2 linked regions of the Azoarcus sp. CIB genome follow. The protein of the gene in region 1 interacts with the protein of each later gene in a pairwise test. Links are inferred from orthologs where the notes say so. Each region holds a gene or a part of one and is shown on either strand. Other genes may lie near its edges.

What was found.
Region 2: the proteins of aceE (region 1) and nth interact in binary tests that used the Escherichia coli proteins (3 or more experiments, as listed by UniProt). The link is inferred for Azoarcus sp. CIB from one-to-one orthologs.

The regions. Positions count from the first base shown.
Region 1 is NZ_CP011072.1:1,095,518-1,111,100, reverse strand. What follows is about bases 8,477-11,693. They hold aceE (pyruvate dehydrogenase (acetyl-transferring), homodimeric type), read left to right. Parts: upstream 8,477-8,823; coding sequence 8,824-11,493; downstream 11,494-11,693. Other genes in these bases: aceF (dihydrolipoyllysine-residue acetyltransferase), read left to right, coding at 11,516-11,693. Also shown: AzCIB_RS04945 (thiamine pyrophosphate-dependent enzyme), read right to left, coding at 1-1,227; AzCIB_RS04940 (methyl-accepting chemotaxis protein), read right to left, coding at 1,339-2,955; AzCIB_RS04935 (c-type cytochrome), read right to left, coding at 3,110-3,709; AzCIB_RS04930 (response regulator transcription factor), read right to left, coding at 3,742-4,377; AzCIB_RS04925 (PAS domain-containing sensor histidine kinase), read right to left, coding at 4,352-7,063; AzCIB_RS04920 (ABC transporter substrate-binding protein), read left to right, coding at 7,286-8,464; more of aceF, read left to right, coding at 11,694-13,171; lpdA (dihydrolipoyl dehydrogenase), read left to right, coding at 13,184-15,010; AzCIB_RS24045 (hypothetical protein), read left to right, coding at 15,193-15,354; AzCIB_RS04900 (GGDEF domain-containing protein), read left to right, coding at 15,502-15,583. UniProt on the Escherichia coli protein: Component of the pyruvate dehydrogenase (PDH) complex, that catalyzes the overall conversion of pyruvate to acetyl-CoA and CO(2).
Region 2 is NZ_CP011072.1:2,103,398-2,118,635, reverse strand. Bases 6,073-8,944 are described here. They hold nth (endonuclease III), read right to left. Parts: upstream 7,889-8,944; coding sequence 7,256-7,888; downstream 6,073-7,255. Other genes in these bases: AzCIB_RS09330 (RnfABCDGE type electron transport complex subunit G), read right to left, coding at 8,615-8,944; AzCIB_RS09335 (electron transport complex subunit E), read right to left, coding at 7,903-8,601; AzCIB_RS09345 (DUF1841 family protein), read right to left, coding at 6,809-7,234; AzCIB_RS09350 (sensor histidine kinase), read right to left, coding at 6,073-6,706. Also shown: transcription elongation factor GreB, read left to right, coding at 28-597; molecular chaperone HtpG, read left to right, coding at 676-2,604; AzCIB_RS09365 (MarR family winged helix-turn-helix transcriptional regulator), read left to right, coding at 2,905-3,402; AzCIB_RS09360 (vWA domain-containing protein), read right to left, coding at 3,435-4,613; AzCIB_RS09355 (AAA family ATPase), read right to left, coding at 4,675-5,517; more of AzCIB_RS09350, read right to left, coding at 5,573-6,072; more of AzCIB_RS09330, read right to left, coding at 8,945-9,277; AzCIB_RS09325 (RnfABCDGE type electron transport complex subunit D), read right to left, coding at 9,274-10,284; electron transport complex subunit RsxC, read right to left, coding at 10,286-11,935; electron transport complex subunit RsxB, read right to left, coding at 11,932-12,483; electron transport complex subunit RsxA, read right to left, coding at 12,581-13,165; AzCIB_RS09305 (quinone-dependent dihydroorotate dehydrogenase), read right to left, coding at 13,272-14,294; AzCIB_RS09300 (arginyltransferase), read right to left, coding at 14,381-15,121; aat (leucyl/phenylalanyl-tRNA--protein transferase), read right to left, coding at 15,138-15,238. UniProt on the Escherichia coli protein: DNA repair enzyme that has both DNA N-glycosylase activity and AP-lyase activity. The DNA N-glycosylase activity releases various damaged pyrimidines from DNA by cleaving the N-glycosidic bond, leaving an AP (apurinic/apyrimidinic) site.

The sequences.
Region 1 (15,583 bases):
ATCCATGCCCAGCGCGGTGCCCATCGACGCCCCCATCGAGATGCAGGTGTCGAGCGCGTTCCACGGGTGGCCGGCGCCCAGCGTGTAGCAGCCGATGTCGCCGGAGATGATGACGTTGCGCATCTGCGACAGCGTGTAATACACGCCCAGGTGCGGGCAGGCGACGCACATCGTCGGCGGGCGCGGAAAGACCTGCTGCGCCGGGACATGCTCCGGCTCGGGCACGACCTCGCCGCGCAGGCGCCTGACTGCGGGCTCCAGCACGTCGGGCGCGAGTTCGCCGATGCGCGGCAGCACGTCCTTGCCGTGGCAGGCGATGCCGGCGGCCTTCATCTCGGTTTCGAGCAGGGGCTCGGTTTCCTCGACGACCAGTACAGTATCGACCGTGGCGGCGAAGCGCCGCAGGCTTTCGAGCGGCGGCGGACAGGAGAGGCCGAGCTTGAACACCGGGGCGTCGGGGAAGGCCTCGCGCACGTGCATGAAGGTGGGCCCGGAGGTGACGAAGCCGATGCGGCGGTCGCTTCCGTCGACCTGGAAGTTGAGCGGGGTGACTTCCGCCTGCGCGCGCGCTGCGGCCTCGCGTTCGAACATGGTGGGCAGGCGTGGCTTGGCGTTGCCGGGCACCATGACCCAGTGGCGCGGATCCTTGACGAAGCCCTTGGGCTCGACCTCGATGCGCTCGCCGGTGTGCACCACGCCCTTCACATGGCAGATGCGCGTCGTCAGGCGCAGGATCACCGGGCTCTTCAGGCGCTCGGACAGGTCGAAGGCGGCGAGCGTCATCGCGTAGGCCTCCTGCGAGTCGGACGGTTCGAGCACCGGCACGTGCGCGAAGCGCCCCCAGTAACGCGAATCCTGCTCGTTCTGCGACGAGGACATGCCGACGTCGTCGGCGACTGCGATCACGAGTCCGCCTTCGGTGCCGGTGACCGTCATCGTCATCAGCGCATCGGAGGCGACGTTGAGGCCCACGTGCTTCATCGCGCAGAACGCGCGCGCACCGACCATCGAGGCGCCGAGGGCCACTTCCATCGAGACCTTCTCGTTAATCGACCATTCGGTGTGCAGGCCGGAATAGCGCGACAGGATTTCGAGGATCTCGGTCGACGGGGTGCCCGGATAGGCAGCGGCGACGCGGGTGCCCGCTTCCCAGACGGCACGCGCGACCGCGTCGTTGCCGGAGAGGAACATGCGGGCAGCCGCGGGAACGGTCTGAGTGACAGGCATGGGATGACCCTGGATGAGGTGAATCGGAGAGAGAGCAAAGTTTACCGATCGGTCAACTTTGCTCTATTGACCAGGATCAAACGGGGCAAAATGCCCCGTACTGAAAGGGATTCAGTCCACGCGAAAGCCTGCGGTGAGGGATTCGAGCGCCTCGGCGCTGTGCCTGAGCTTCTCGGTCGATTCGGTGCTGCTGCGGATTTCGCTGCTGCTGCGCTCGGCCATCTGCGCGACTTCCTGCATGTTGGTGGCGACGCTGTTGCTGGCTGCGGTGAGTTCCTTCATCGACGAGACGACGTCTTCGAGGCGACCCAGCGTGTCGCGCGCGCCCTCGCGGATTTCGCGCAGCGCATCGGCCGCCTGCTGGGAGCGGCGTGCGCCGGAGTCGACCTTGGGCACGATCTGCTCGATGCTCGCCACCGCGCTTTCGGTCTCGGCCTTCACGGACTGGATCACCTGCGAGATCTGCGCCGTGGCTGCCCCGGTGCGCTCCGCCAGCTTGCGCACTTCATCGGCGACGACGGCGAAGCCGCGGCCCTGCTCGCCCGCGCGGGCGGCCTCGATCGCGGCATTGAGCGCGAGCAGGTTGGTCTGGTCGGAGATTTCGCGGATCACGTTGGCGATCTCGCCGATCTCGCCCGAGCGGTCACGCAGCACCTGGATCTGCTTGGCCGCGCCGCTGACCGTCTCCGAGATCTGGGCAATGCCCTCCGAGGCGTCACGGGCGAGGTCCTCGCCGCGTTGCGCGACCTCCGCGGTGCGCTGCGAATTGCCGCGCGCCTCGTCGGTGTTCTCGGACACATGGGCGATGCTCACGGCCATCTGCTCGATAGCGGCGGCGGTGCTGCCGGCGACTTCGGTCTGGTGCAGCGCCGAGTCGTGGATCGCCTGCCCGGCATCGGCGGCCTGACGCACGGCGTCGGTGACGTCGTGAGCATTGTCGCGCACACGCCGGATGACCTCGGCCAGCCGCGACTGCATCTGGTCCATCGCGTAGGTGATGCTGCGCGAATCGCCCTCCTTCACCTTGACGTGCGAAGTCAGGTCCCGCTCTGCGATCCGCACGGCGACGCGCTGCAGGTCCGACGGCTCGCCACCGAGCTGACGCAGGATGCCGCGACCGATGCGCCACGACACCAGGATCAGCAGTAGTACGGCAATGCCGGCGAAAATCAGGGTCTGCATCGTCTGACGCCAGAAGACCCGGTCCATGTCGTTCACGTAGACGCCGGTCCCGAGGATCCAGCCCCAGGGGGCGAACGCCTTGACGTAGGAAATCTTCGGCTGCGGCTCGCTCTCGCCCGGCTTGGGCCAGAGATAGTCGACGAAACCCGCGCCGTCCTGGCGCACGACTTTGACAAACTCGACGAACAGGCGCTTGCCCTTGGGGTCGGCGGTTTCGGTCATGTCCCGCCCGTCGAGCTCCGGCTTGATCGGATGCATCAGGGTGCGCGGGTGCATGTCGGTGATGAAGAAGTATTCGCCCTCGCCGTGGCGCAGCCCCTTGATCGTGGCCTTCGCTGCGGCCTGCGCGTCCTCGCGGCTCATTTCACCCGCGGCTTCGCGCTTGTGAAAGTACTCGAGCGTCCCGTGCACGGACTCGACCGTGTGCTGGACGCTTCCCTTGCGCTCGCCCTCCATCGCCCCCCGGAACGAGACTACGGCCTGGCCCATCACCGCCGCGAACAGAACGAACGCCACGATGACGATGAGGCGCAAGCGGAATCCCACACTCAGTCCATACAGATTCGGCACCACATACCCCCCAACAAAATTAATGGCTGCAAATATTAATTTAATAATGACCATTAACGGGTGTACGCACCCGAACTTGAGCCCGAGCAGACCTGACAGGAAACGGTCGACAGGACGCCGACCGGGGCATTCACTCCATTACGCTGAGGAACCTTGCGACGGCCTCGATCTCGGAGTCGGCGATGTTTTCCACGACCGTGTGCATGACCATGTTGGGCGAGGTGCGCGAATGTTCGCGGAAGGCACGCAACTGCGAGGCGAGATATTGGGCGTGCTGTCCGGCAAGGCGCGGCAAGTACATCGCCCCGCGGCCCTGGGGACCGTGGCAGGTCGTGCAGGCCGTGACGCCTTTTGCCGGGATGCCGGAATAGTAGATGTGGCGGCCGATGTCGACCTTCACCGGATCGGCGCCCCGCTCCGGCACCATCGGTTTTGCGCTGAAATATTCGGCCAGCGCGCGCATTTCGCCGCCGGAGAGGTCTTCCACGCGCTGCTTCATGCGCTTGCTGGTACGCACGCCCGTCTTGAAGTTGGCCATCTGCCGGGTGAGGTATTCGACGTCCTGTCCGGCAAGCTTGGGAAACTCGTCCTCGCCGCTCAGGCCGTTCGCACCGTGGCACTTGCGGCAGCGTTCGTGGACCAACTGCTCCACGGGCCGGTCGGGGGCGGCGATGGCCGGGGCCATGCACCCGAAGATGAGGACTGCGACCAGACACTTTCCGACACCCATGATTCCCCCTGCCGCAACAGGCGGCACATCCGTCAGCGGCCGCCACCTCCGGGCGCCGTCAGCACGTTCTGCACGAGTTCGGCCAGCGAGTTGGCCTCCATCTTTTCCATCACGCGCGCGCGGTGGACTTCCACCGTTTTGATGCTGATGCCGAGCACGTCGGCAATCTGCTTGTTGAGCTTGCCCGCGATGATGAGATCCAGCACCTCCCGCTCGCGCTGCGTCAGGTGCGTCAGGCGCCGTGCGGTCTCCGCCTCGAGCTGCCGCTTGTCCCGGCTCTGCTGCTCGGCGGCGAGGCATTCGGAGATCAGGTTCAGCATGTCGCGCTCGCTGAACGGCTTCTCGATGAAATCGACGGCCCCCTTTTTCACCGCCGATACTGCCATCGGCACGTCGCCATGACCGGTGATGAAAATCACCGGCAGCGTGAAGTGGCGGCGCTTGAGCTCCTCGAAGAGTTCCAGCCCGCTCATGCCGGGCATGCGCACGTCGAGCACGAGGCAACCCGTCATCGCCGGCTGGAAGTCGCGCAGGAAGCTTTCGGCGGATTCCCATGCCCGGACGTGATGCCCGCTGGATTCGAGCAGCCACACGAGCGAGTCGCGCAGGGCTTCGTCGTCATCGACGACGTAGATGCATTGTTCAGGTACGGCGGACGGTGCGGTCACTGGCGATCTCGGTGGGCAAGGTGAATGAGAAGATGGTACCCCCTTCGGGATTGGAGTCCACGATCAGTCGCCCGTCATGAAACTCGATGATGGAGCGGCAGATGTTGAGGCCCATTCCCATACCTTCCGTCTTGGTCGTGTAGAAGGGCGTGAACAGGTGGCCACGCTCCTCGTCGCCGATGCCGTGGCCGCGGTCGATCACGGCCACTTCGACCGCCCTCGGCCCCAGCGCGCGCGCGCGCACCGTCAGCACGCGCTGCTCGGGCGACAGGTCCGCCATCGCATCGATGCCGTTCTTGATCAGGTTCAGGACGACCTGCTCGATCATGATGCGGTCCGCGAACACCGGCGGCAGGTCGGGTACGACCTCCGACACGATGCGCGAACTCATGCGCCGGGCGTCGATCTCGGCAAAGCCGATCGCGTCGTCGAGCACGTCGGAAATCTGCACGGCGCTGCGGCGCGGCTCGCTCTTCTTCACGAATTCGCGGATGCGGCGGATGATCTTGCCCGCGCGTTCGGCCTGGAAGCTCGCCTTCTGCATCGCCGCCAGCAGGTCTTCCTCGCGCGCGCTGCCGCCCTGGATGCGCGTCACGCAGCCCATGCAGTAATTGGCGATGGCCGACAGCGGTTGGTTGAGCTCGTGCGCGAGCGTGGACGCCATCTCGCCCATCGTGATCAGGCGCGAGGTGCGCTGCAGGCGCTCGGCCTGCTGGCGCGAGACCTCCGCGGTCTGCTTGCGCTCGGTGATGTCGGTGGCGATGCCCATGCGCACGACGCGCCCATCCACCCAGCGCGTCGCGTGCTCGCGCACGTGGTACCAGCGCCCGGAGAGCGGATGCTGCAGTTCGCCGTCGAAGAGCTCGCGCGGCAGGTCGGTGGGCGTCAGGCCACGCGGATCGACCGGGTAGTCGCCACGTTCCGGCTGCGGCACGGCGACGCCGCGCACGGTCCGGCCCACGGCGTCGAAGCCGTGGATGCTCTTGAACGCACGGTTGGCGAACAGGATCTCGTCGGTGCGCGCATCGGCGACGAACACCGCAGCCTCGAGACCGTCCAGCACCGCCTCGAAGCGCTCGTGCGCGGCCTCGAGCGCGGCGCGGATGCGCTTCGGTTCGGTGATGTCGGTGACCGAGGCCATCCAGCCGGTCTGCACGCCGTTCGCGTCGATCAGCGGCGAGAGGTAGAAGCGCGCGTCGAGGCGCTCGCCGTTCTTGCGCCGGATGTGCATCTCGAAACCGCTCGGAGGCGCGCGTCCCTGCAGGGTCAGGTCGAGGTTGTGACTGCACAGCTCGAGTTCCTCCGGCGCCCAGTACGGGAAGGGCCGCATCGCACCGAGGAGCTCCTCCTGCTCGAAGCCGACCATGCGGCAGAAGGCGGAGTTCACATAGATGATCCGGCCCGTGAGGTCGATCGCGCGCATGCCGGTCATTACCGACTCTTCCATCGCCTTGCGGAAGGCCGACTCCGCCCGCAGCGCCTCCTCGCCCGCCTTGCGGCCGGTGATGTCGTGCGCGACGGCATATACCAGCTTTTCCTCGCGCACCGGGTTGATGCTCCAGTCGAGCCAGCGGAAGCTGCCGTCGGCGCAACGGCAGCGGATCTCGAAGCTGACCGGCTGCCCGTCCGCCAGGCGGCGCAATTGCTCGATCGCAAAGGGCACGTCGTCGGCGTGCACGATATCGAGCAGCGGCCGCCCCGGCAGCTCGTCCGGAAGGTAGCCGAGGATGCGCTCGAACGCCGGGTTCGCACGCCGGAACACGCCGTCGAGGCCGACGATGCACAGCAGGTCGAGCGACAGGTTGAAAAGCCGGTCGCGCTCCTTCTCGACGCGTACGCGCTGCTGCACGTGGGTGCGCAGCAGCCACAGCGTCCACAGCACAATCACCGACAGCCCTATGATCATCGCCGTCGGCAGCGCCTGCGGCAGCTGGCTTGCGGTGCGGAAAGCCGTCGCGCGCAGCACCAGCCCGGTGCCCGGCGGGTCGAGCGGGATCGAATACGAGATGCTGCGGTCGAGATCCACGACACTGGAGTTCACCGCCAGCGTTTCGCCCTGGGCACCGATCAGCGCGAGGTGGTACTTCTCGCCGAACCAGCTTGGCACGAGGTACTGCAGCACCCGCTCGATCGAATACACGCCGACGATCGCGCCGAGGAATTCGCGCCCGTGCCGCACCGGCACGAACACTTCCAGCATGATGCGCTTGCCCGGCGTCTGATAGGCCTCGCCGTAGCTCGCGTGCCCCGAGTCGCGGGCCCGGTAGAACGTGGCCGCCTGCACGCGGGACAAGGCGTCGCCCGCCAGCCAGTCCGTGGTATCGAAGGGCGCCGTCCAGCGCACGAGCTCCTCCGGGCCGACCCATGCGACGTTCACCAGTTCGCCGTTGTTGGCGATGTGCTGATTGGCGCGGACCTGAAAACCGTTCAGATCCAGCGTCGAGACAGCCAGATCGCGCGCGAGCTGGGTCAGGAATTCCTCGGTGCCCTGCATGTGCAGGCGCATCGTCTGTTCCGCCCACTGCACGTCGCGGGCGACCGCGTTGCGCTGCGTTTCGGCGTCGCGCAACTGCAGCAGCCACACCAGGCCCAGCATCGTGAGCGCGAAGATGCCCACCGCCACATAAGGGGCGGTCCAGTACAGACGGGTCCGCGCAAGGCGGCCGGATTCGGCAGAGTCGGACATCGGAATGCGGAGCAGGCGGCAGGATCGGACGACAGACGGCCAACACGCGCACCTGCGCACGCAGCCCGGTCCGCCGCAATTGTCATGGCGGCGGCCCGCCGGCGTCAGTCGGGTTTTCCCCTAAACCCGCGCGCCGCAGGACGCTTCGGGTTTTCGCCTATTCAGCCGGATCGACGCCGAACGTACATTGGAGGCCTTGCCGACCTGACGTGAGAGTTCCGCGTGCTGCGCCTGATCCTTGCACTGCTGTATCTCCTCGCCCCACCCGCACTGGCGGCCGATCCATTACGTATCGGGGTATCCGGGCCGTTCACAGGCGGCTCCAGCCCGATGGGCATCTCCATGCGCGAAGGCATCCGCATCGCTGCCGCCGAACTGAATGCGAAGGGCGGCGTGCTTGGACGGCCGATCGAACTGGTCGAGCGCGACGACGAGGCACGCAACGAACGCGGCGCGCAGGTCGTGCAGGAGCTCATCAACAAGCAGCGCATCGCCGCCGGGCTGGGCATCGCCAACACCGGCGTCGCGCTCGCGACCCAGCGCTTCTACCAGGAAGCGCGCATCCCGGTGATCACCTCGGTGGCAACGGGCTCGGTCGTCACGCAGCAATTCCTGCCCCCGCAGCATCCCGACAACTTCATCTTCCGCGTCTCCGCCAACGATACGATACAGGCGGCGATGATCGTCACCGAGGCGATCGACCGGCGCGGCCTGAAGCGCGTCGCGATCTTCCATGACGCAACCAACTACGGCCAACTCGGACGCGAGGACCTCGAACGCACGCTCGCCGAGCGCAACCTGAAGCCGGTCACGGTCGAGCGCTTCAATCTCCAGCAGACCGACATGACCATGCAGCTGCGCCGCGCACGCGACGCCGGCGCCGAGGCGATCCTGACCTACGGCATCGGGCCGGAGCTCGCGCAGATCGCCAACGGCATGGCACGCATCAACTGGCGCGTGCCGCTGATCGGAAGCTGGACGCTGGCGATGTCGAACTTCATCGACAACGCCGGGCCCAACGCCGAAGGCGCGCGCATGCCGCAGACATTCATCCCGGAACCGACGAGCCCGCGGCGCAAGGCCTTCCTCGAGGCGTGGCGCGCATCGACCGGCAGCGGGCGCATCCCGGTCCCCCCCGCCGCTGCACAGGGGTATGATTCGCTCCTTCTGCTCGCCGCAGCGATCCGCCAAGCCGGCACCACCGATGGCGACCGCGTCCGCGAGGCGCTGGAAAACCTGAACGAGAAGATCGAGGGCGTGGTCATGACGTATCGCACCCCCTTTTCGAAGGACCGCCACGAGACGATCACCAGCGTCCATGATATTTTCATGGGCGAGGTGCGTGACGGTCGCGTGGTGTTTGCCTACGATGAAGATCGTCGCAGAGCATCGGGCCGCTAGCCCCTCCGCATTCCGCTTTCCGAATCGGCCGGGAGATCTTCCTCTCCCTCCCTTTCTCCCGGCCGATTTTTTTCCCGCCTCCACCCGGGCGAACCGTCTTTTCCCCGCCGCACCCGTCCCGTTCACGCCCACCGCGAACGCACCCGATGCCGTTCGCTGCGCGGCTTTTCGCGCGTTTTTGGCGTGCCCGTTGCCATGCCCGAAATGAGCACCGGGAGTTATTGCACATCCTGAAATCTCGTTTTAGAATGCGAAAAATGCTGCTCGACGACCTCGACCGGCGCCTTACGGATTCGACCCGAATCACCGAGCCAGGGCGGATTCGCCAAACCGCGAAGCTCAACACAAGGAGACAGAGCATGGCCGCGACACCCAACGTAACGCTGCAGACGGACCCGGACACCGTGGAGACCCAGGAATGGCTGGACGCCCTCCAGGCCGTCGTCGCCAATGAAGGCGCCGAACGCGCGCACTTCCTGGTCGAGAAGCTGATCGAAGCCGGCCGCGAGGAAGGCATCGACATCCCCTACTCCGCGACGACCCAGTACATCAACACCATCCCCGCGAGCCAACAGCCAAAGTACCCCGGCAACCCGGACATGGAGATCAAGCTGCACTCCTACATCCGCTGGAACGCGATGGCGATGGTCGTGCGCGCGAACAAGCACACCAACGTCGGCGGCCACATCGCCTCCTTCGCGTCCGCGGCAGCGCTCTACGACGTGGGTTTCTCGCACTTCTGGCGCGCCCCGAGCGCCGAACACGGCGGCGACCTGATCTTCTTCCAGGGCCACTCGGTCCCCGGCGTCTATGCGCGCGCCTACATGCTCGGCCGCCTGAACGAAGACCAGATGGACAGCTTCCGCCAGGAAGTCGACGGCAAGGGCATCTCGTCCTACCCGCACCCGTGGCTGATGCCGGACTTCTGGCAGTTCCCGACGGTGTCGATGGGCCTCGGCCCCCTGTGCGCGATCTACGCCGCACGCTTCATGAAGTACATGGATTCGCGCGACATGGCCAAGGCGCAGGACCGCAAGGTGTGGGCCTTCCTCGGCGACGGCGAGACCGACGAAGTCGAATCGCTGGGCGCGATCGGCATGGCCGGGCGCGAGAAGCTCGACAACCTGGTCTTCGTCATCAACTGCAATCTGCAGCGCCTGGACGGCCCGGTGCGCGGCAACGGCAAGATCATCCAGGAACTGGAAGCCGAGTTCCGCGGCGCCGGCTGGAACGTCATCAAGCTCGTGTGGGGCACCCACTGGGACTCGCTGCTCGCCCGCGACACCAAGGGCCTGCTGAAGAAGCGCATGATGGAATGCGTCGACGGCGAGTACCAGACCTTCAAGGCCAAGGACGGCGCCTACGTGCGCGAGCACTTCTTCAATACGCCGGAACTGAAGGCGATGGTCGCCGATTGGACCGACGATGAGGTGTGGGCACTGAACCGCGGCGGCCACGACCTGTTCAAGATCTTCTCCGCCTACCAGGCGGCGGTCGAGCACAAGGGCCAGCCGACGCTGATCCTCGCCAAGACCGTCAAGGGCTTCGGCATGGGCCAGGCCGGCGAGGCGATGAACATCTCGCACCAGCAGAAGAAGCTGGACGAGGAAGCCATCCGCCGTTTCCGCGACCGCTTCGGCCTGCCGGTGCCGGACGACAAGCTCGTCGAACTGCCCTACCTGAAGTTCGCCGAGGACTCGCCCGAATACAAGTACATGATGGAGCGCCGCGTGGCGCTGGGCGGCTTCCTGCCGCAGCGCCGCCGCAAGGCCGAGCCGCTGCCGGTGCCGGCGCTCGACACCTACGCCGCGCTGCTGAAGGCTTCCGGCGAGGGCCGCGAGCTGTCGACGACGATGGCGATCGTGCGCATCATGAACACCCTGCTCAAGGACAAGCAGATCGGCAAGAACATCGTCCCGATCGTGCCCGACGAGTCGCGCACCTTCGGCATGGAAGGCATGTTCCGCCAGTACGGCATCTGGAACCAGCAGGGCCAGAACTACGTGCCGGAAGACCATGACCAGCTGATGTTCTACAAGGAATCGAAAACCGGCCAGGTGCTGCAGGAAGGCATCAACGAAGCTGGCGCGATGGCCGACTGGATCGCCGCGGGCACCGCGTATTCGGTGCATGGCGTGCAGATGGTCCCCTTCTACATCTTCTATTCGATGTTCGGCCTGCAGCGCACGATGGACCTGTGCTGGGCGGCTGCGGACCAGCGCACCCGCGGCTTCATGATCGGCGGTACCGCCGGCCGCACCACGCTGAACGGCGAAGGCCTGCAGCACGAGGACGGCCACAGCCTCGTGATGGCCAACATGATCCCGAACTGCATCAGCTACGACCCGACCTTCCAGTACGAAGTCGCCGTCGTCGTGCAGGACGGCATGCGCCGCATGTTCGCCGAACAGGAAGACGTTTATTACTACATCACGGTGATGAACGAGAACTACGAACATCCCGAGATGCCTGCCGGCGCCGAAGCCGACATCATCAAGGGCATGTACGCGTTCAAGAAGGGCAATGAAGGCAAGCTGCGCGTGCAACTGCTCGGTTCCGGCACGATCTTCCGCGAAGTCATCGCCGCGGCCGACCTGCTGAAGAACGACTGGGGCGTCGAGTCCGACATCTGGGGCTGCCCGAGCTTCAACGAACTGGCCCGCGACGGCCAGGACGCCGAGCGCTGGAACATGCTGCACCCGATGGAAACGCCGCGCCTGTCGCACGTCGAGAAGTGCCTGAAGGACACCACCGGCCCGGTGATCGCCGCGACCGACTACATCCGCATGTTCTCCGAGCAGATCCGTCCCTTCGTCAAGCGCACGTACTCGACGCTGGGCACCGACGGTTTCGGCCGCTCCGACACGCGCGAGAAGCTGCGTCACTTCTTCGAGGTGGATCGTCGCTGGGTCACGGTTGCCGCGCTGAAGGCACTCGCCGACGACGGCCTGATCCCGCGCGACAAGGTTGCCGCCGCACTGCTGAAGTACAACCTCGATCCCAGCAAGCCGAACCCGATGAGCGTCTGAGCGCGCGAGGGAGACAAAGAACATGAGCCAAATCATTGAAGTGAAAGTCCCGGACATCGGCGATTTCGACGAAGTGCCGGTCATCGAGTTGTTCGTCAAGGTCGGCGACACCATCAAGGTCGAAGACGCGATCGCGACGCTGGAGTCCGACAAGGCGACGATGGACGTGCCCTCGTCGGCCGCCGGCGTCGTCAAGGAAGTGCTGGTGAGCCTCGGCGACAAGGTTGCCGAAGGCAGCGTGCTGATCCGCGTCGAAACCGCGGGAGCCGGGGCCGTTGCCGCCCCCGCTGCTGCGCCTGCACCGACCCCTGCTGCCGCAGCGCCCGTCTCCGCACCGGTTGCGGCTCCAGCGGCAGCCGCAGCCGCCGGCCCGATCGAGGTCACGGTGCCGGACATCGGCGATTTCTCCGACGTGCCGGTGATCGAGCTGTTCGTGAAGGTCGGCGACACCATCAAGGTCGATGACGCCATCGCGACGCTCGAATCCGACAAGGCGACGATGGACGTGCCCTCGTCGGCCGCCGGCGTGGTCAAGGAAGTGAAGGTCAAGCTCGGCGACAAGGTGTCGATGGGCGCCGTCCTGATCGTCATCGAAGGCGCCGGCGCCGCGCCCGCTGCCGCCGCTCCGGCCCCCGCCTCAACCCCGTCGGGCGCAGTCCCGGCCGCATCGACCGCTGCATTCGGCCAGTCCGCGCTGTCGGCGCCCGCCGTCGCAGTACCGGCCGCGCCGTCCGCCGTCACCCTCGGCGGCAGAGTGCACGCCAGCCCCTCGGTGCGCGCCTACTCCCGCGAGCTGGGTGTCGATCTCGCCCAGGTCAAGGCGACCGGGCCGAAGGGCCGCATCCTGAAGGAAGACGTCACCGCCTTCGTCAAGGGCGCGATGCAGACCGGCGTCGTCCCGGGCAAGGCCGTGGCCGCTGCCGCGGTCGGCAGCCTGGGTGGCGGGCTGGATCTGCTGCCCTGGCCGAAGGTCGATTTCGCCAAGTTCGGCGAAGTCGAATCGAAGCCGCTGTCGCGCATCAAGAAGATCTCCGGCCAGAACCTCGCCCGCAACTGGGCAATGATCCCGGCGGTGACCTACCACGAAGACGCCGACATCACCGACCTCGAAGCCTTCCGGGTCCTGATGAACAAGGAAAACGAGAAGTCGGGCAAGAAGCTCACGATGCTCGCCTTCATCATCAAGGCCTCGGTGCGCGCGCTGCAGGAATTCCCCGAGTTCAACACCTCGCTCGACGGCGACAACTTGGTCTACAAGAAGTACTTCAACATCGCCTTCGCGGCCGACACCCCGAACGGGCTCGTCGTGCCGGTCATCAAGAACGCCGACAAGAAGAGCGTGTTCGAGATCGCCGCGGAATCCGGCGAACTGGCGAAGAAGGCGCGCGACGGCAAGCTCGGCCCGGCCGACATGTCGGGTGCGTGCTTCACAATCTCCAGCTTGGGCGGCATCGGCGGCACCTACTTCGCGCCGATCGTCAATGCGCCCGAAGTCGCGATCCTCGGCGTCAACAAGTCGGTCATGAAACCGGTGTGGGACGGCAAAGCTTTCGTGCCGCGCCTGACGCTGCCGATGTCGCTGACGGCCGACCACCGCGTCATCGACGGCGCGCTGGCGACCCGCTTCAACGTCTATCTCGCTCAACTGCTGGCCGACTTCCGTCGGGTCATGCTGTAAGGAGGCCGCACCATGAGCCAAGTTGAAGTCAAGGTTCCGGACATCGGCGATTTCGAGTCCGTCCCGGTGATCGAGCTGTTCGTGAAGGCCGGCGACACCATCAAGGTCGACGACGCGATCTGCACGCTCGAGTCCGACAAGGCGACGATGGACGTGCCGTCGTCGGCCGCGGGTGTCGTCACCGAAGTGCTGGTGAAGGTTGGCGACAAGGTCGGTGAAGGCGCCGTGCTGATCAAGGTCGAAGCGGCCGGAGCAGGGTCCCCTCCCCTTCAAGGGGAGGGACAGGGTGGGGATGGGTCTGGCGAAGCTGCCGGCAAAACCCATCCCCCTCCCAGCCTCCCCCTTGAAGGGGGAGGGGCAAAAACCGTCGCAGCCCCGGCCGCGGCGAGCCACGCCGGCGGTGCCGACATCGAGTGCGACATGCTCGTGCTCGGCGCAGGCCCCGGCGGCTACTCCGCCGCGTTCCGCTCGGCCGACCTCGGCATGAAGACCGTCATCGTCGAGCGCTACGCGACCCTCGGCGGCGTGTGCCTGAACGTCGGCTGCATCCCGTCCAAGGCCCTGCTGCACGTCGCAGCGGTGATGGACGAGGCCGAGCACATGTCCGCCGCCGGCATTACCTTCGCCAAGCCCACCGTCGATATCGACGCGCTACGCGCCCACAAGGACAAGGTCGTCGGCAAGCTCACCGGCGGTCTTGCCGGCATGGCCAAGGTCCGCAAGGTCGACATCGTGCGCGGCTACGGCAGCTTCCTCGACCCGAACCACGTCGAAGTCGAAGTCACGACCGGCGACGCACAGGACAAGACCGGCGAGAAGAAGGTCATCAAGTTCAAGCAGTGCATCATCGCCGCCGGTTCGGCCGCGGTGCACCTGCCCTTCATCCCGCGCGACCCGCGCATCGTCGACTCCACCGGTGCGCTGGAGCTGCGCCAGGTGCCGGCGAAGATGCTCGTCATCGGCGGCGGCATCATCGGCCTCGAGATGGCGACGGTGTATTCGACGCTCGGCACCCGTGTCGATGTCGTCGAAATGCTCGACGCCCTGATGCAGGGCCCGGACCGCGACGCCGTCAAGGTGTGGGAGAAGCAGAACGCCCACCGCTTCGACAGCATCATGCTCAAGACCAAGACCGTCGCCGTCGAGGCGAAGGACGACGGCCTGTGGGTCACCTTCGAAGGCGAGAAGGCCCCGGCCGGACCGCAGCGTTACGACATGATCCTGCAGGCCGCCGGCCGCAGCCCCAACGGCAAGAAGATCGGTGCCGAGAAGGCTGGCGTCGTCGTCACGGATCGCGGCTTCATCCCGGTCGACGCGCAGATGCGCACCAACGTGCCCAACATCTTCGCGATCGGCGACGTCGTCGGCAACCCGATGCTCGCCCACAAGGCGGTGCATGAAGCCCACGTCGCGGCCGAAGTCGCCGCCGGCGAAAAGTCCGCCTTCGACGCCACAGTGATCCCGGGCGTCGCCTACACCCATCCGGAAGTGGCATGGGTCGGCTACACCGAGGAACAGGCGAAGAAGGAAGGCCGCAAGATCGAGACCGCCAAGTTCCCGTGGGCCGCTTCCGGCCGCGCGATCGCCAACGGCGCCGACTACGGCTTCACCAAACTGATCTTCGACGCCGAAACGCACCGCGTGATCGGCGGCGCGATCGTCGGCCCCTCGGCCGGCGACATGATCGGCGAAGTGTGCCTCGCCATCGAGATGGGCGCGGACGCGGTGGATATCGGCAAGACCATCCACCCGCACCCGACGCTGGGCGAAACCGTCGGCATGGCGGCGGAGGTCGCACACGGCAGCTGCACCGACGTGCCGCCGCCTCGCAAGAAGTAAGCACGGCAGGACCAAGATCAAAAGGGGCGCTTCGGCGCCCCTTTTTCATTGTTCGCGCGCCGCCCGCGTCCGGCGCGCGAACGCCGCACCGATCACTTGCAGCCAGATTCGAATACTGTATATACTTACAGCACTCGATCAACACGGCCCCGGAGAGGGCTCTTTTCCCGACGGAGACCAATATGGAACAGTGGATCAATCGACTGCTGATGGGCTGCGGCGGCGCCTCCGGCCTGATGCTCGGCACCGGCCACGTCGTCGAGGCGACGACCCTCGCGGCGGCAACGATCTTCGCGGTGTGGTTCATGCGAATGCAGGCTCGCAGCGCCGCCGACGAGCGCTGAATTCCGGGCCTGGCCTGTCGAAGCCCTCCGGCACGGTCATGCATCGGCCGGCAGAAATTTCACGCGCAAATCCCTGCCCGCATGTCCGGTATTGCGCCGATCTCCCTATAATCGGCGCTCAACTTGCCCGCGTGAAAGCTGCTGTCGATGCCCGCCCCAACTCAGCCATCGGAAATTGCCCGCGAAGTCCTGCGTCTGTTCGCGGCGCGGCGCATCTCGCCGACACCGG
Region 2 (15,238 bases), 1.0 Mb from region 1 along the record:
ACCCCAGCAACAGGATGGGCTCGCAAGGTGAACAAGGCTTTTACGAAGGAAGGCGACGGCCAGGACGACGATGACGACGTCCCCGTATCGGTACGCCTGCCTCCCGGGACCAAGAACTACATGACGCGGCGCGGCTACGACGCGCTGCGCGTCGAACTCGACCAGATCGTGCGCATCGAGCGGCCGAAGCTCGTCGAGACGGTCGCCTGGGCCGCATCGAACGGCGACCGCTCCGAGAACGGCGACTACATCTACGGCAAGAAGCGCCTGCGCGAGATCGACCGCCGCATCCGCTTCCTGATCAAACGCATCGAATCGGCCGAGGTCGTCGACCCCGAGCGCCAGCAGGGCATGGAACAGGTCTTCTTCGGCGCGACCGTGACCGTGCTCGACGTCGAGGACGCGGACGGCGAGGGCGAGGGCGAGCAGACCTGGCAGATCGTCGGCGTCGACGAGGCCGATGCCAGTTCCGGCCGCATTAGCTGGATCTCGCCACTCGCACGCGCCCTGATGAAGGCGCGCGAGGGCGACGTCGTGCGCTTCCAGAGCCCGGCGGGGCCGCGCGAGATCGAGGTCGTCGAAATCCGCTACCAATGATCGTTGCGGGCGGTGCTTGAAATTCCCGGAACGCGCCCCATCTGCAGGCGCGTTCCTGTGTAAATGGAGTTTCAATCGATGACCACCGCCGCCGGCGCCCAGACCCTCAATTTCCAGGCCGAGGTGAAGCAGCTGCTTCACCTGATGATCCACTCGCTGTACTCAAACCGCGAGATCTTCCTGCGCGAGCTGATTTCGAACGCGTCGGACGCCTGCGACAAGCTGCGCTTCGAGGCGCTCGACAAGGCAGAGCTGTTCGAAGGCGAGGGCGAGCTCGCGATCCGCATCTCGTTCGACAAGGACGCGAAGACCGTGACCGTCGCCGATAACGGCATCGGCATGAGCCGTGACGATGCGATCGCGCACCTCGGCACGATCGCCAAGTCCGGCACCAAGGAATTCTTCTCGCAGCTCACCGGCGACCAGAAAAAGGACGCGCACCTGATCGGCCAGTTCGGCGTCGGCTTCTACTCCGCGTTCATCGTCGCCGACAAGGTCACCGTCGTCACCCGCCGTGCGGGCCTGGCGGCGAGCGAAGGCGTGAAGTGGGAATGCTCGATGGTCGGCGACGCCGCCGGTGAATACTCCGTGGAACCCGTCGAGAAGACGGGACGCGGCACCGAGATCACGCTCCACCTGCGCGACGACCAGGAAGATCTGCTCGCCGGCTGGAAGCTGCGCAGCCTGATCCGCAAGTACTCCGACCACATCGTCCAGCCCATCCTGATGAAGAAGGAAGAATGGGACAAGGACAAGAACGAGCAGGTCACGACCGACGAGGACGAGACCGTCAACCAAGCCAACGCGCTGTGGACCCGTTCGAAGAGCGACATCACCGACGACGAGTACAAAGCCTTCTACAAGCACGTTGGCCACGACTTCGACGAGCCGCTCGCGTGGAGCCACGCCCGCGTCGAAGGCCGCCACGAATACACCCAACTCCTGTACGTCCCGGCGCACGCGCCGTTCGACATGTGGGACCGCAACGCGCGCCACGGCATCAAGCTGTACGTGAAGCGCGTGTTCATCATGGACGACGCCGAGAAGCTGATGCCGACCTACCTGCGCTTCGTGCGCGGCGTGGTCGATTCGAGCGACCTGCCGCTCAACGTCTCGCGCGAGATCCTGCAGGAAAGCAAGGACATCGATACGATCCGCGCCGGCTGCACGAAAAAGGTGCTGGGCCTGCTCGAAGACCTCGCGACCAGCGAAGACGCCGCCGAGAAGGAGAAGTACGCAACCTTCTGGAAGGAATTCGGCAAGGTGCTGAAGGAAGGCGTCGGCGAGGACCACGCCAACAAGGACAAGATCGCCGGCCTGCTGCGTTTCGCCTCGACGCATAACGACACGCCGGACGAGACCGTCTCGCTCGCCGACTACATCGGCCGCATGAAGGAAGGCCAGGACAAGATCTACTTCGTCACCGCGGAAACCTTCAACGCCGCCAAGAACAGCCCGCACCTCGAGATCTTCCGCAAGAAGGGTATCGAAGTGCTGCTGCTGTCGGATCGCGTCGACGAGTGGGTCATCGGCAACCTGACCGAGTTCGACGGCAAGCCGCTCGTCTCGGTCGCGAAGGGCGGTCTCGACCTCGGCAGTCTTGAAGACGAGGCCGAGAAGAAGGAAGCCGAAAAGGCAGCCGACGAGTACAAGGAACTGTTGGAGAAGATGGCGGCGAGCCTCGGCGAGCGCGTCAAGGAAGTGCGTGTCACGCACCGCCTCACCGATTCTCCCGCCTGCCTCGTCGCCGACGAGCACGACATGGGGATGAACCTCGCGCGCATCCTGAAGGCCGCCGGCCAACAGGCGCCGGTGTCAAAGCCGATCCTCGAGATCAACCCGAACCACCCGGCCGTGATGCGCCTCAAGTACGAAGAGAAGCAGTTCGACGACTGGGCCGTGGTGCTCTTCGACCAGGCGCTGCTCGCGGAAGGCGGCACGCTCGACGACCCTGCCACCTTCGTCAAGCGCATCAACCAGCTGATGATGGCGATGAGCGGCAACTGATTCGCCACTCCGGCATCACCGAAGCCGCCCGCATTGCGGGCGGTTTTTCGTTCACGCCACTTTCCTTTCGACTCGGACTGCGGAGACAGAACCTACCTCCGATCGAGTCCGATCGACCAACGGCCGCGAGTGCCGGTCGCGATCGTTGGTCCGTATAGTCCGGATTTGTTGGGAATGACCGGCGTTTCCGCTACGATATCCGGAAAAGACGGTATCCGGACTGGAGCCGTCCGCCAAAACATCTACACGAGTATTTTTTCCCGGGTTTCCCGGCGTTGGGCAAAGGGGGAGGCTTCAACCGTGAGCAAGTCGTCAGACCGCAAGCAGCAGGCACAGGTGTCGCCGCTCTCCGTGCTGCAACGATTCCGCGTGCTGATCCGCACGGCGCAGCGCCATTCCCAGTGGATCGAAAAGCAGAGTGGCGTGACCGGTGCGCAACTTTGGGCGATGCAGGAATTGCTCGAAGAGCCCGGCCTGCGTGTCGGCGAGCTCGCCAAACGGATGGCCCTGCATCAGTCGACCGCCTCGAACATGATCGACAAGCTCGAGACCAACGGCTTCGTCGCAAAAGCACGCAACAGCGCGGACCAGCGAGTCGTGCGACTGTCACTGACGGCAGCCGGGCGTGATTTGCTGGAGCGGGCGCCGTCGCCCGCCCGCGGAGTCCTGCCGGAGGCCCTGCGGCTGCTCGATGCCGCGTCCCAGACACGCCTCCAGGAAGAACTGGACGGTCTGCTGCAACAGATCAAGGACCTCGACGAAGGCTTCGGCATGCAGCCCTTGCCCTTCACCGAGTAAGTCGCGCATTCGCGGCGACGTCAATCGGGCGGTCAGGTCTTCTTCGAAAGCTGCCGCATCGCGCGTTCGAGCCCTTCCAGCGTCATCGGGTACATGCGCTGGGCCATGATGCCGTTGATGATCTCGATCGACTGCCGATAAGGCCACAGCCGCTCCGGTTCGGGATTGAGCCACGCCGCGGCTGGCCAGGCGTCGAGCAGGCGGCGCAGCCAGTCAGCGCCGGGTTCCTGGTTCATGTGTTCGATCGATCCGTGCTGGTGCAGTATCTCGTACGGGCTCATCGTCGCGTCGCCGACGAAGATCAGCTTGTAATCCGGGCCGTACTTATGGAGCAGGTCGTGGACCGGGATCCGCTCTGCGTGACGGCGATGACCGTCGCGCCACACCGACTCATACACGCAGTTGTGGAAATAGAAGTGTTCGAGGTGCTTAAACTCCGACCGGCAGGCGGAGAACAGCTCCTCGCACGCCTTCACGTGGTCGTCCATCGACCCGCCGACATCCAGGAACAGCAGCACCTTCACCGCATTGTGGCGCTCCGGCCGCATCATCAGGTCCAGCCAGCCGGCATTCCGGGCGGTCGCTGCAATCGTGCCGTCGAGATCCAGTTCCTCAGCAGCGCCCTCGCGTGCGAAGCGCCTCAGCCGCCGCAGCGCAACCTTGATGTTGCGCGTGCCGAGTTCCAGCGAATCGTCCAGGTTGCGGTACTCGCGCTTCTCCCAGACCTTGATCGCGGTGCGATTGCCCGCGGACTCGCCGCCGACCCGGATTCCCTCGGGGTGATAACCGCTGTTGCCGAACGGCGATTTGCCGCCAGTACCGATCCACTTCGAACCGCCCTGATGGCGGCCTTTCTGTTCATCGAGGCGCTTGCGGAACTCATCCATCAGCTTGTCCCAGCCGAGCTTCTCGAGCTGCGCCTTTTCCTCGGGCGACAGGTGCTTCTTCATCATCGCCCGCAGCCACTCTTCCGGCAGCTCCTGCTCCAGGCCCGGGATTTCCGTCACGCCCTTGAAATACGCGGCGAAAGCCTGGTCGAAACGGTCGTAACGCGACTCATCCTTGACCAGGCAAGTTCGGGCGTAGAAGTAGAAATCGTCGATCGCATGGCCGCACACGCCGTCGCGCAGACCTTCCAGCAGCGTGAGGAATTCCCGCGTCGACACGGGCAGCTTGTTCGCCTTGAGATGCAGGAAAAAGTCTATGAGCATGCGGCGCTCCGTGGCGATACGGCGTCGGAAAACCGCTCGAGCTTCGCAGCAGACCAGGCGCTCATCGGTTGTTGCGCGCCATGAATACGAGCCGCTCGAACAGATGGAGGTCCTGCTCGTTCTTCAGGAGCGCGCCGGCAAGGGGCGGGATGACCACGCGCTGGTCCTGTGCGCGCAAGGCTTCGGGAGGAATATCCTCTGCCACCAGCAGCTTCAGCCAGTCGATCAGCTCCGAGGTCGTCGGCTTCTTCTTCAGCCCCGGAACGTCGCGCAGCCCGAAGAACACCTCGAGTGCTTCGCGCAGGAGATCCTTCTTCAAGTCCGGGAAGTGCACGTCCACGATCCGCTGCATCGTGTCGCGGTCCGGGAAGCGGATGTAGTGGAAGAAGCAACGGCGCAGGAAGGCGTCGGGCAGCTCCTTCTCATTGTTCGACGTGATGAAGACGATGGGCCGGTGGCGCGCCTGGATCGTCTTGCGCGTCTCGTACACGTGAAATTCCATGCGGTCGAGTTCGCGCAGCAGGTCGTTGGGGAATTCGATGTCCGCCTTGTCGACCTCGTCGATCAGCACGACGCACGGAGTGTCGGACTCGAAAGCCTGCCACAGCACGCCCTTGACGATATAGTTGGCGATGTCCTTGACCCGGTCATCGCCCAGTTGCGAATCGCGCAGGCGCGAAACGGCATCGTATTCGTACAGGCCCTGCTGGGCCTTGGTGGTCGACTTGATGTGCCACTGCAGCAGCGGCAGGCCCAACGCTGCGGCCACCTCTTCAGCCAGCATGGTCTTGCCCGTGCCGGGCTCGCCCTTGATCAGGAGCGGCCGCTGCAGCTTGATAGCCGCGTTCACCGCGAGCATCAGGTCGGGGGTGGCAACGTAATCGCGTGATCCTTCGAAGCGCATGGGAGTTCCTCTCGTTGGCTAACCCCGATTATATGGGCTCCACCAACTCAGGACATCAGGAGTTCGGCGGTATCGGCCATTCGAGATGGAAGGTTGCGCCCTGTCCGGGACTGCTTTCGGCCCAGCACCGTCCCTGCATGCGCGCGGCGGCCTTGCGCACGATCGCCAGCCCGATACCCGTGCCGGGATACTCGTCGTCGCGGTGCAGCCGATGAAAGATGTCGAAGATGCGATCGTGGTGGTGCATGTCGAAACCGATGCCGTTGTCGCGCACGGAGATGTGGCACCGGTCCGCCTTGCTGGTGCAGGCGATGACGATGCGGGGATGGGCTACCCCCGCCGAAAATTTGAGCGCGTTGCCGAGCAGGTTGCGCAACGCATGTGTCAGGCCGCTGCGGTCTGCCAGGATCGAAGAGCAGGAAGGCGCAAGCTCCACCGTGGCGCCGTTGCGCCCGATTTCCTCGTTGAAGTCCGCGGTCAGCTGTGACGTCAGTTCCCGCACGTCGATTTCCTCGAAGATCGTCGGCGCGCGTTCGACACGCGAGTATTCGAGCAGATCGTCGATCAGGAGGCCCATGCGTTCGGTGCCCTCCAGGATCCTTTCCAGAGAGGATCGCCCGTCCTCGGAAAGCCGGGTGGCTTCGCTCGAGGCGAGCAGGCTGCCATAGCCGTTGATCGCGCGGAGCGGCGACTTGAGATCGTGCGCGACCGCGTATGTGAAACATTCCAGCTCACGGTTGGCCCCGCGCAGCGCGGCGTTGGTACGGGCCAGTTCGTCGCGCGATCTTTCCAGGTCGCGGTACAGCCCCAGGGTGCGCATCGCCGACCGCAGCTTCGCCTCGAGGATCTCGAACTCCACGGGCTTCACGAGGTAGTCGTCGCCGCCGGCGTGAAGCCCCTCGACGAGATTGGCGCAACCGCCGAGTGCGGTCATGTAGATCACGGGCACCCAGCGGCCGTCGCACATCGACTTGACCCGCCGCGTCGTTTCGAAACCGTCGATGCCCGGCAGCATGACGTCCATGAGCACGAGGTCCGAGGGCGCGGCAGCGAACAGGTCGAGCGCCATTTCGCCGGATTCGGCGACCCGGACCCGCTGCCCGAGGCTCTGCAGCAGCATCACCATGCGTTCGCCCTGGAGCGGATCATCCTCCACGAGCAGGATCGACAGTTCGGGTAGCGCTTCCATGTCCGGCAGGACTCCTCGGGAACGCGCCCGCGGCGCTGGAGGGGCGGGGCAGGGGCCAGTGGCGCCCGCGAGCGGGGCTGCGTCAGCGCAGTCTACACCGCATCAACCTGCGCGGCGAAGCACGCAGCTGACATAAGCCTGGCCGTCGGGCTGCCGGTTGTTTCTCTGCGCGTCGAACATCGTCTCGCCAAGGCACTCGAGGACGTCGTGCAGGGCAGCGTGGCGATCGCCGCGGCGCGCTTGGCAGGACTCGAACGCGGCGCGCAACCCGGGGGGCTGGTCGATAGAGAGCTGTTCCTCGATCGCGAGATGCAGCGAGAGATGCAGGAAGGGATTGAGCTGTCCTCCCTCGGGCGGAAACTCCTTGGCGACCGCTTCGGGATCCTCGAGCAGCGCGTGGTATTCCGGGTGTAGCAGCACGAGGTCGTTGGCGATGTGCTCGATCGGCGTCAGCACCTCCTTCGCGCGGTATTTCCGCCAGCTGTCGATGAAGAAGGTACGAACCTGATCGCGGGATGGATTGAACATTTAGTCTCGGTCGGTGGTGGGTTAGGCGGTCTTGTCGCGGTAATCGCACAAGTCGCGCACGAGGCATCCGCCGCATTTGGGCTTGCGCGCGGTGCATATGTAGCGGCCGTGCAGGATGAGCCAGTGGTGGGCGTCCCGCAGGTAGTCCTTGGGCACGCGTCGCATCAGCGCATGCTCGACGGCCAGGACATCCTTGCCGGGCGCCAGCCCGGTACGGTTCGCAAGGCGGAAGATGTGCGTATCGACAGCCATCACCGGCTCGCCGAACACCGTGTTCAACACCACGTTGGCAGTCTTCCGCCCGACGCCGGGCAGCGCCTCCAGCGCGACGCGGTCGCGCGGCACCTCACCGCCGTGGCGTTCGAGCAGCAGGTGCGACAGCGCGACGACGTTCCTTGCCTTGTTGCGATACAGGCCGATGGTGCGGACATGTGCGGCGACGCCTTCCTCGCCCAGGGTGATGATCGCCTCCGGTGTCGGCGCGGCCGCAAACAGCCCTCGCGTTGCAAGATTTACGCCCTTGTCGGTCGCTTGGGCGGACAGGACCACGGCCACCAGCAGCTGGAACGGCGATCCATATTCGAGTTCGGTTGTCGGCTGCGGATTTGCCTCCGCGAGACGACGAAAGAACTCGCGGATGGACTCCCGTTTCATGCCCGCCGCCAGAATCAGGCTGCGGACGCAGGCTGCTCGGTCGCCGATGCCACAGGCTCCTGCGCTGCTGGCTTCCTTTTCGCGGTGCGACTGCGGATCACGTTTGACAGCGCGATCAGGCAAGCGAGCGCGAAGAAGGCGCCAGGGGGGAGGATGCCGATCAGGAAGCCCGGATAATCGGGGCCGAACACGGAGATCGCCGAAAGCCCCGGGAAGAGCATCTCGATGCCGGAGAACAAGGTGCCGTTGCCCGCCAGTTCGCGCAGTCCGCCGAGCACGGAAAGGAGGCAGACGAGGCCCAGGCCCATCATGATGCCGTCCACGGTCGATGAAACCGGATCGTTCTTCGCCGCATAGGCCTCGACGCGCGCAAGGACGATGCAGTTCGTCACGATCAGCGGGATGAAGATGCCCAGCACCAGATAGAGATCGTGGAAATACGCATTGAAGGCGAGGTCGACAACCGTGGTCAGTGCCGCGATGATCAGGATGAAGACCGGGATGCGGATCTCGTAGGGAATGAAGTTCCGCAGCGACGCAACGGCGAGGTTCGACACCGCCATCACCATCACGGTGGCCAATCCCAGGCTCGCCGCATTCACGATGCTCGTGCTCACGGCGAGAATGGGGCACAGGCCGAGCAACTGCACGAGACCGGTATTCTGGCGCCACAGGCCGTTCCAGGCCGCTTCGCGAAAGCTTTGCAGGTTCATTGAGCGTTCTCCGTCAGAGTCTTCCGCCTGGCTGCGCGGCGAACAGCGCATCGCGTTGGCGGATTGCGTAGTCGACAGCCCGCGCGGTCGCGTTCGTCACTGCGCGAGCGCTGATCGTCGCGCCGCTGCGGTAGGTGAAGGTTCCGCCGTCGCGTTTGACCTTCCATTTGTCGGGCCCGAGGTCCGGGAACGACACGCCCGTAAACTGTCCGATCCACGGTTGCGACTTGTTGCGGTCCTTGTTCGGATCGATATAGTCGCCCAAGCCCGGAGTTTCCCGGTGTCCCGTGACACGGACACCGCTCACGCGCCCGTCGACGCCGACGGCGATCACCAACTGGATCCGTCCTGCGTAGCCGTCGGGCGCCACCACCTCCAACACTAGTGCGGCGGGCTGGCCGGCGAGGCGCGCGCGATAGGCGTGCCCGCTCTGTTCGAGGCCGAGCTCCGGGGTCGGGCCGAGCACGACGGAGTCGTCCAGGAGAGCATTGTCATAGGAGGAGGGCGGCAGCACCTCCCTGATCAGGCGCATCTTCCCTTCCAGCGCAGAGGCCTCGATCGCGGGACGGGTGAGCTCGAAAGTCGCCGCCATTAGTGCGGTGAACACCACGGTGAATAGCACCATGATGCCGGCGGTGCGCACGGAAGTTCGTGCAGCAGTGTAACGGGCGCTCATCGTGCCTTGTCTCCCTTGTGCCCGAATACCCGCGGTTGCGTATTCATGTCGATCAACGGCACGCAGATGTTCAGCAGAAGCACCGCGAAGGCGACGCCTTCGGGGAAGGAGCCGAAGACGCGGATGATATAGGCCAGCAATGCGACGCTGGCGGCAAAGATCAGCTTGCCGCGAGGCGTGGTCGCTCCCGACACCGGGTCGGTGACGATAAAGAACGCCCCCAGCATGGCGCCACCGCTCGCGAGGTGGAATAGCGGGGACGCGTAGTGCGCGGGATCGGCAAGCCAGAATACCGCCGAGATCGCCGCGAGTGCGCCGAGGAAGGCAGCGGGCATGTGCCACGTTATGATTCCCCGTGCAAGCAGATAAAGGCCGCCGAGCGCATACGCCGGTGCCAGCCATTCCCACCCACGTCCGCTCACGAGACCGAAGTTTCCGCCTTGGCTCATGATGGATTGAACCGTCGCCCCCGCAGTCCGGAGGCCGGTCTTGATCGTGTCGAGCGCGGTGGCGCTCGCAATCGCGTCGATTTCGCGAGCGCCGCCAAAAACCAGTCCCAACTGCGTCGCGAAGTCCAGCTGGCCGGCGCCGGGCCATTGCGACATCAGGGAGGGGAAGGCAACGATCATCGCGCAATACGCAACCATCGCGGGGTTGAACGGGTTTTGTCCAAGCCCGCCATAGAGATGCTTGACCACCACGATAGCGATCAGTACGCCGAGCACGGTCGCCCACCAGGGCAGGATGGGCGGGAAGCACAGCGCCAGCAGCCACGCGGTGACCACGGCCGACAGATCGGACAGCGCGGGGGCGAGGGGCCTGCCGCGCAGCTTGAGCACCAGCGCCTCACCGGCCAGAGCCGCGATCGTTGCGATTGCGAGGTTGACCAGCACCACCGCGGCGATTTGCGACGCATAGACGATGATCGCGGGAATCAGCGCGGTGAGGACCGCCAGCATCACCCCCTGGACGCTGGCCGGTTTGCGGATATACGGAGAATTGATCATGTCACGGCGCCTTGTCGGCGTCTTGCGGGTTGAGCTTCTCGCGGCGGTCGTCGATATCGGCGATCTCCGCCTGCACATCGGCGCTCAGGTCGTCGGTATTCCGGGGCGCTACCGCCGTCTGCTGTTGCTTGGCGCGCGCCAGCGCGGCGGCGATCAGGGCCTTCTTGGGGTCTTCGGCCGCGGCGGTAGTTGCAGGAGCCTCGCCCGATTCGGCGAGCTTGGCCCGAGTCTCAGCGGCCTTCGCCGCGAGTTTGGCGGCCTTTTCCTCCTTTTCCCGTTCCTGGCGGAAATTGCGGAACTCGAAACGCTCTCGTGCCTGGTCGGAAGCCCGCAGTTCGCGTTCGCGGGCCCAGATCTCGCCCTTGGCAAAGCGGTAGTAATCGACCAGCGGAATGCGCGAAGGGCACACAAATGCGCAGGAGCCGCACTCGATACAGTCGAAGAGGTGGTACTCCTGCGCCTTGCCGAAATTCTTCGCACGCGAAAACCAGTACAACTCGAACGGCTGCAACTCGGCCGGGCAAGCGCGCGCGCAGGCGCCGCAACGGATGCATGGCAGTTCGGGCGGCGGCGGCGGAAAGAGCGCAGGCGAGGCGGCGATGACGCAGTTCGTGCCCTTGATCACCGGAACGGAGAGGCTCTGCAGCTCGGTTCCCATCATCGGGCCACCCATGATGTAGCGATCAGTGTCTGCTTTCGGGCCGGCTAGTTCGAGCAGCTCCTCAACCTGGGTGCCGAGCAGCACTTCGTAGTTTCCCGGGCGCGTGACGTTGCCGGTCAGCGTGACAACGCGGGAAACGAGCGGCTCGCCGAAGCGGATTGCGCGGTGCACGGCCTGCGCGGTACCGACGTTGAAGCACTGGACGCCGAAATCCGTGCCGAGCTTGCCCTGCGGAATCTCGACGCCGGTCAGAACCCGGATGAGTTGCTTCTCACCGCCCGCCGGGTAGAGCGTGGGAACCGGCACCACTGCGATGCCGTCACCCAGGCCGCTCGCCGCAACCTGCATCGCGGCGATCGCCTCCGGTTTGTTGTCCTCGATGCCTAGCAGCACCTGCTTCGCGCCGATCAGCTCGCGCAGGATCATCGCTCCCGACAGCACCTCGGGCGCACGCTCGCGCATCAGGCGGTCGTCGCAGGTGATCCAGGGTTCGCATTCCGCACCGTTGATAACCAGCGTGTCGATTCCGCGTCCGCCCCCGAGCTTCACGTGGGTCGGAAAGCCCGCGCCGCCCATGCCGACGATGCCGCAGCCGCGCAGCCAGGCGAGCGCCTCCTCGCGCGACACCGTGCGCAAATCGAGCGGCGTATGGTCGATCCAGCGGTCCTCCCCGTCCGGCTCGATCACGACCGACAAAGTTTCGAGACCCGAGGCGTGCGCCATCGGGTATGGCGCGATTTCCACGACGGTTCCGGACGTGGAGGCGTGCACGCTCGTCCCGAGGCCGCCTTCGCCTTCGCCGATGTGCTCCCCCTTGAGCACCTTCTGCCCCGGCTCGACGAGGCAGCGCGCGGTCGAGCGGATGCTCTGGCGCAGTGGAATGACCAGCCGCGTCGGCATCGGCACCTTCTGGATCGGCGTGCCGGACGACTCGTTCTTGTGCGATTCGGGCTTGACCCCGCCTTTGAAGCCGAAAAGGCGGGTGATCATGCCGCAGACCTCAGTTCATGCACCGGATATTTCCATTTCCACGTTTCAACGGTCTCCGCGACAGGCACCATCGAGATGCAGTCGACAGGGCAGGGCGCCACGCACAGTTCGCACCCGGTGCACAGCGGCGCCACCACCGTGTGCATCTGCTTCGCCGCGCCGACGATCGCATCGACGGGGCAGGCCTGAATGCACAGGGTGCATCCGATGCACACCTGTTCGTCGATGCGCGCGACCGATTTCGGTTTCTCGGTGCCGTGCTCTTCCGAGAGCGACTTGAACTCACGGCCCAGCAGGTCGGCCAGTTTGCGTATGCCCTCTTCCCCGCCCGGCGGGCACTGGTTGATGTCGGCTTCCCCGTTCGAGATGGCTTGCGCGTACGGCTTGCAGCCCGGGTAACCGCACTGGCCGCACTGCGTCTGGGGAAGAATGGCGTCGATTTTCTCGACCAGCGGATCGCCTTCGACCTTGAAGCGGATCGACGCATAGCCCAGTGCTGCGCCGAGCACGATGGCGATGCCTGTCATGATGAGGAGGGCGGTCAACATGGAATGAGTGCCAGGTTCGAGGCGCTGGAGAACAGCCCGCTGCCGGGGAGCTCCGCTTGCGCCGGATCAGTTAGGGATGGGATTTCGGCCACAAGTCCTAGTGAAAACGGTCCAGTCCGGCGAATCCCATGAAGGCCAAGCTCATGAATCCCGCCGTGACCATGGCGATGGCCGTGCCACGGAACGGCACGGGAACGTCAGCGCCGTCGAGACGTTCGCGAATTCCCGCAAACAGTATCAGGGCCAGGGTAAAGCCGATCGACGAACCGAAGCCGAACAGAAGGGACTCCAGCAGATTATGCCGGAGGCCGACGTTCAGCAGCGGAATGCCCAGCACCGCGCAGTTAGTCGTGATCAGCGGAAGATAGATGCCGAGAACCTGGTGAAGGACCGGACTGGTCTTCTGGATGACCAGCTCGGTAAGTTGCACGATCGCTGCGATGACGACGATGAACGCAAGCGTGCGCATGAATGCGAGATCGAACGGTTCGAGCAGGTAGTGATCGATCAGGTAGCTCGTTCCGCACGCCAGGGTAAGCACGAACGTCGTCGCCGCGCCCATGCCTATCGCGGTCTCCAGCTTCTTGGATACGCCCATGAACGGGCACAGTCCGAGAATCCGGACGAAGACGACGTTGTTCACCAGAACAGCGCCGATGATGATGAAGATGTAGCTGGTCATGTTCGAGAACCGGTTGGTATCCGCGGGATTATGTCCCGCCGTTATTTCCCGCTCAACCCTGAACGGGTTATAGGCATATGCCTTTGGGGGCCATCACGCTGCGGCGTCAGCGGTCCGCGCCAAAATCGGCGGTTGCCCGCACACACTCCTGCACGAGCGCCGGTCCGCGATAAATCAGGCCACTGTACAGCTGCACCAATTGTGCCCCGGCTTCGAGCTTGGCCCGCGCGCCACGCCCGTCGAGCACGCCGCCGGCAGCGATGATCGGGAGTTCGCCGGCGAGCGCCTGCGCAAGCTGGGCGACGACCGTGGTCGAGGCTTCGAACACCGGCGCCCCCGACAGGCCGCCCTGCTGCTCGCCGTAACGCACGCCCTGGACCTTCTCGCGCGAGATCGTCGTGTTCGTCGCGATCACGCCGTCGATGCGATGGCGCCGCAACGCGTCGGCGATGTTGATCACCTGAGCCGGCTCCAGATCGGGGGCGATCTTGAGGGTCAACGGCACGTAACGGCCGTGTTTGTCCGCCAGTCGTGCCTGCCGCTCCTTGAGTCGGCCGAGCAGGTCGTCCAGTTCCGATTCGCCCTGCAACTGACGCAGGTTCTTGGTGTTCGGGGAGGAAATGTTGACCGTCACATAGCTTGCCAATGCATACACCTTGTCGAGGCAGGCCAGGTAGTCGTCAGCTGCATTCTCGATCGGCGTGTCGAAATTCTTGCCGATATTGATTCCCAGAATGCCCTTGAACTTGGCCGCTCCGACGTTCGCGACCAGCGCGTCGACGCCATGGTTGTTGAACCCCATGCGATTGATGATGCCGCGTACCTCGGGAAGGCGAAACAGCCGCGGGCGGGGATTGCCCGGCTGCGGGCGCGGGGTGACCGTGCCGATTTCGACGAAACCGAAGCCGAACCTTGCGAGACCGTCTATCGCCTCTCCGTTCTTGTCCAGTCCGGCGGCCAGGCCGATACGATTGGGAAATCGGAGGCCCATGACCTCGACCGGATCGGCAGTCGCCGGTTTGCCTGCGGGAAGAAAGCGGCCGGCGAGATTGAGGGTGGCAAGGGAAAATTCGTGGGCGGTTTCCGCGTCGAGCGAGAACAGGATGGGGCGGGCGATATCGTATAGCATCCGCGAATTCTACCGTTTCGCGCGGGACCTCGCCCCCCGGATTTCCGAAGAAGGCGGCTGCCTGCGGCCGGCATGCATCCCGGTCGCTATTCCGAATCCGAATCCGTCAGCGGATCGAGGGGACGCCATTCACCCCGGATGCGCCCTTCGAGTGGGCGGAAGCGGATCTTGTAGGTCATCTTCCGGCTGTCCTTGATCCAGTATCCCAGGTAGAGATAGGGTAAGTGCAGCCGGCGGCACACTTCGATCTGCCACAGCACGCCGTAGGTTCCGTAACTGGCCTTGGGGTCGTCCGGGTCGAAGAACGTATACACGCTGGACAAGCCGTCGCTCAGGCGGTCGATCACACTGACCATGCGCAGGACTCCCTGCTCGCGGAATTCGACTACGCGCGTGTCGACCTGGCTCTGCAGCAGGAAGTGCGCGTACTGCTCGCGGTTGTCCTGATCCATCCCCCCGCCCGCGTGTCGCGAACCCTGATAACGCTGGTATAGCGCGTAGTGCTCTTCCGAAAACGCGAGATCCTGCTCGCGCGCCTCAAGCGTACAGTGCCGCGCCCAGCTTCGCCGCTGGCTGCGGTCGGAAACAAAGGCAGCCACCGGAATCCGCACCGGCACGCAGGCGCGGCAATGATCGCAGTAGGGGCGATAGGTGAACATGCCGCTGCGCCGGAAGCCATTACGGACGAGCTCGCTATACACCGCCGTGTCGATGAGATGCCCAGGCGTCGCAACCTGGGAACGTGCCACCCGATCCGGAAGGTAAGAGCATGCATAAGGCGCCGTCGCGTAGAACTGGATGAGTGCGTACGGGTAGTCCTTCTGCATGTCTGCGAGTCTACGTTCAGAACAGTCCCTGACCGGCGTCTTCGCGCCAGCGTCCCGGTCCGTCCCCTTGCTGCGTCCAGACATCCAGGCCGGCGCGGAAGTCGGCGCGAGGGATTT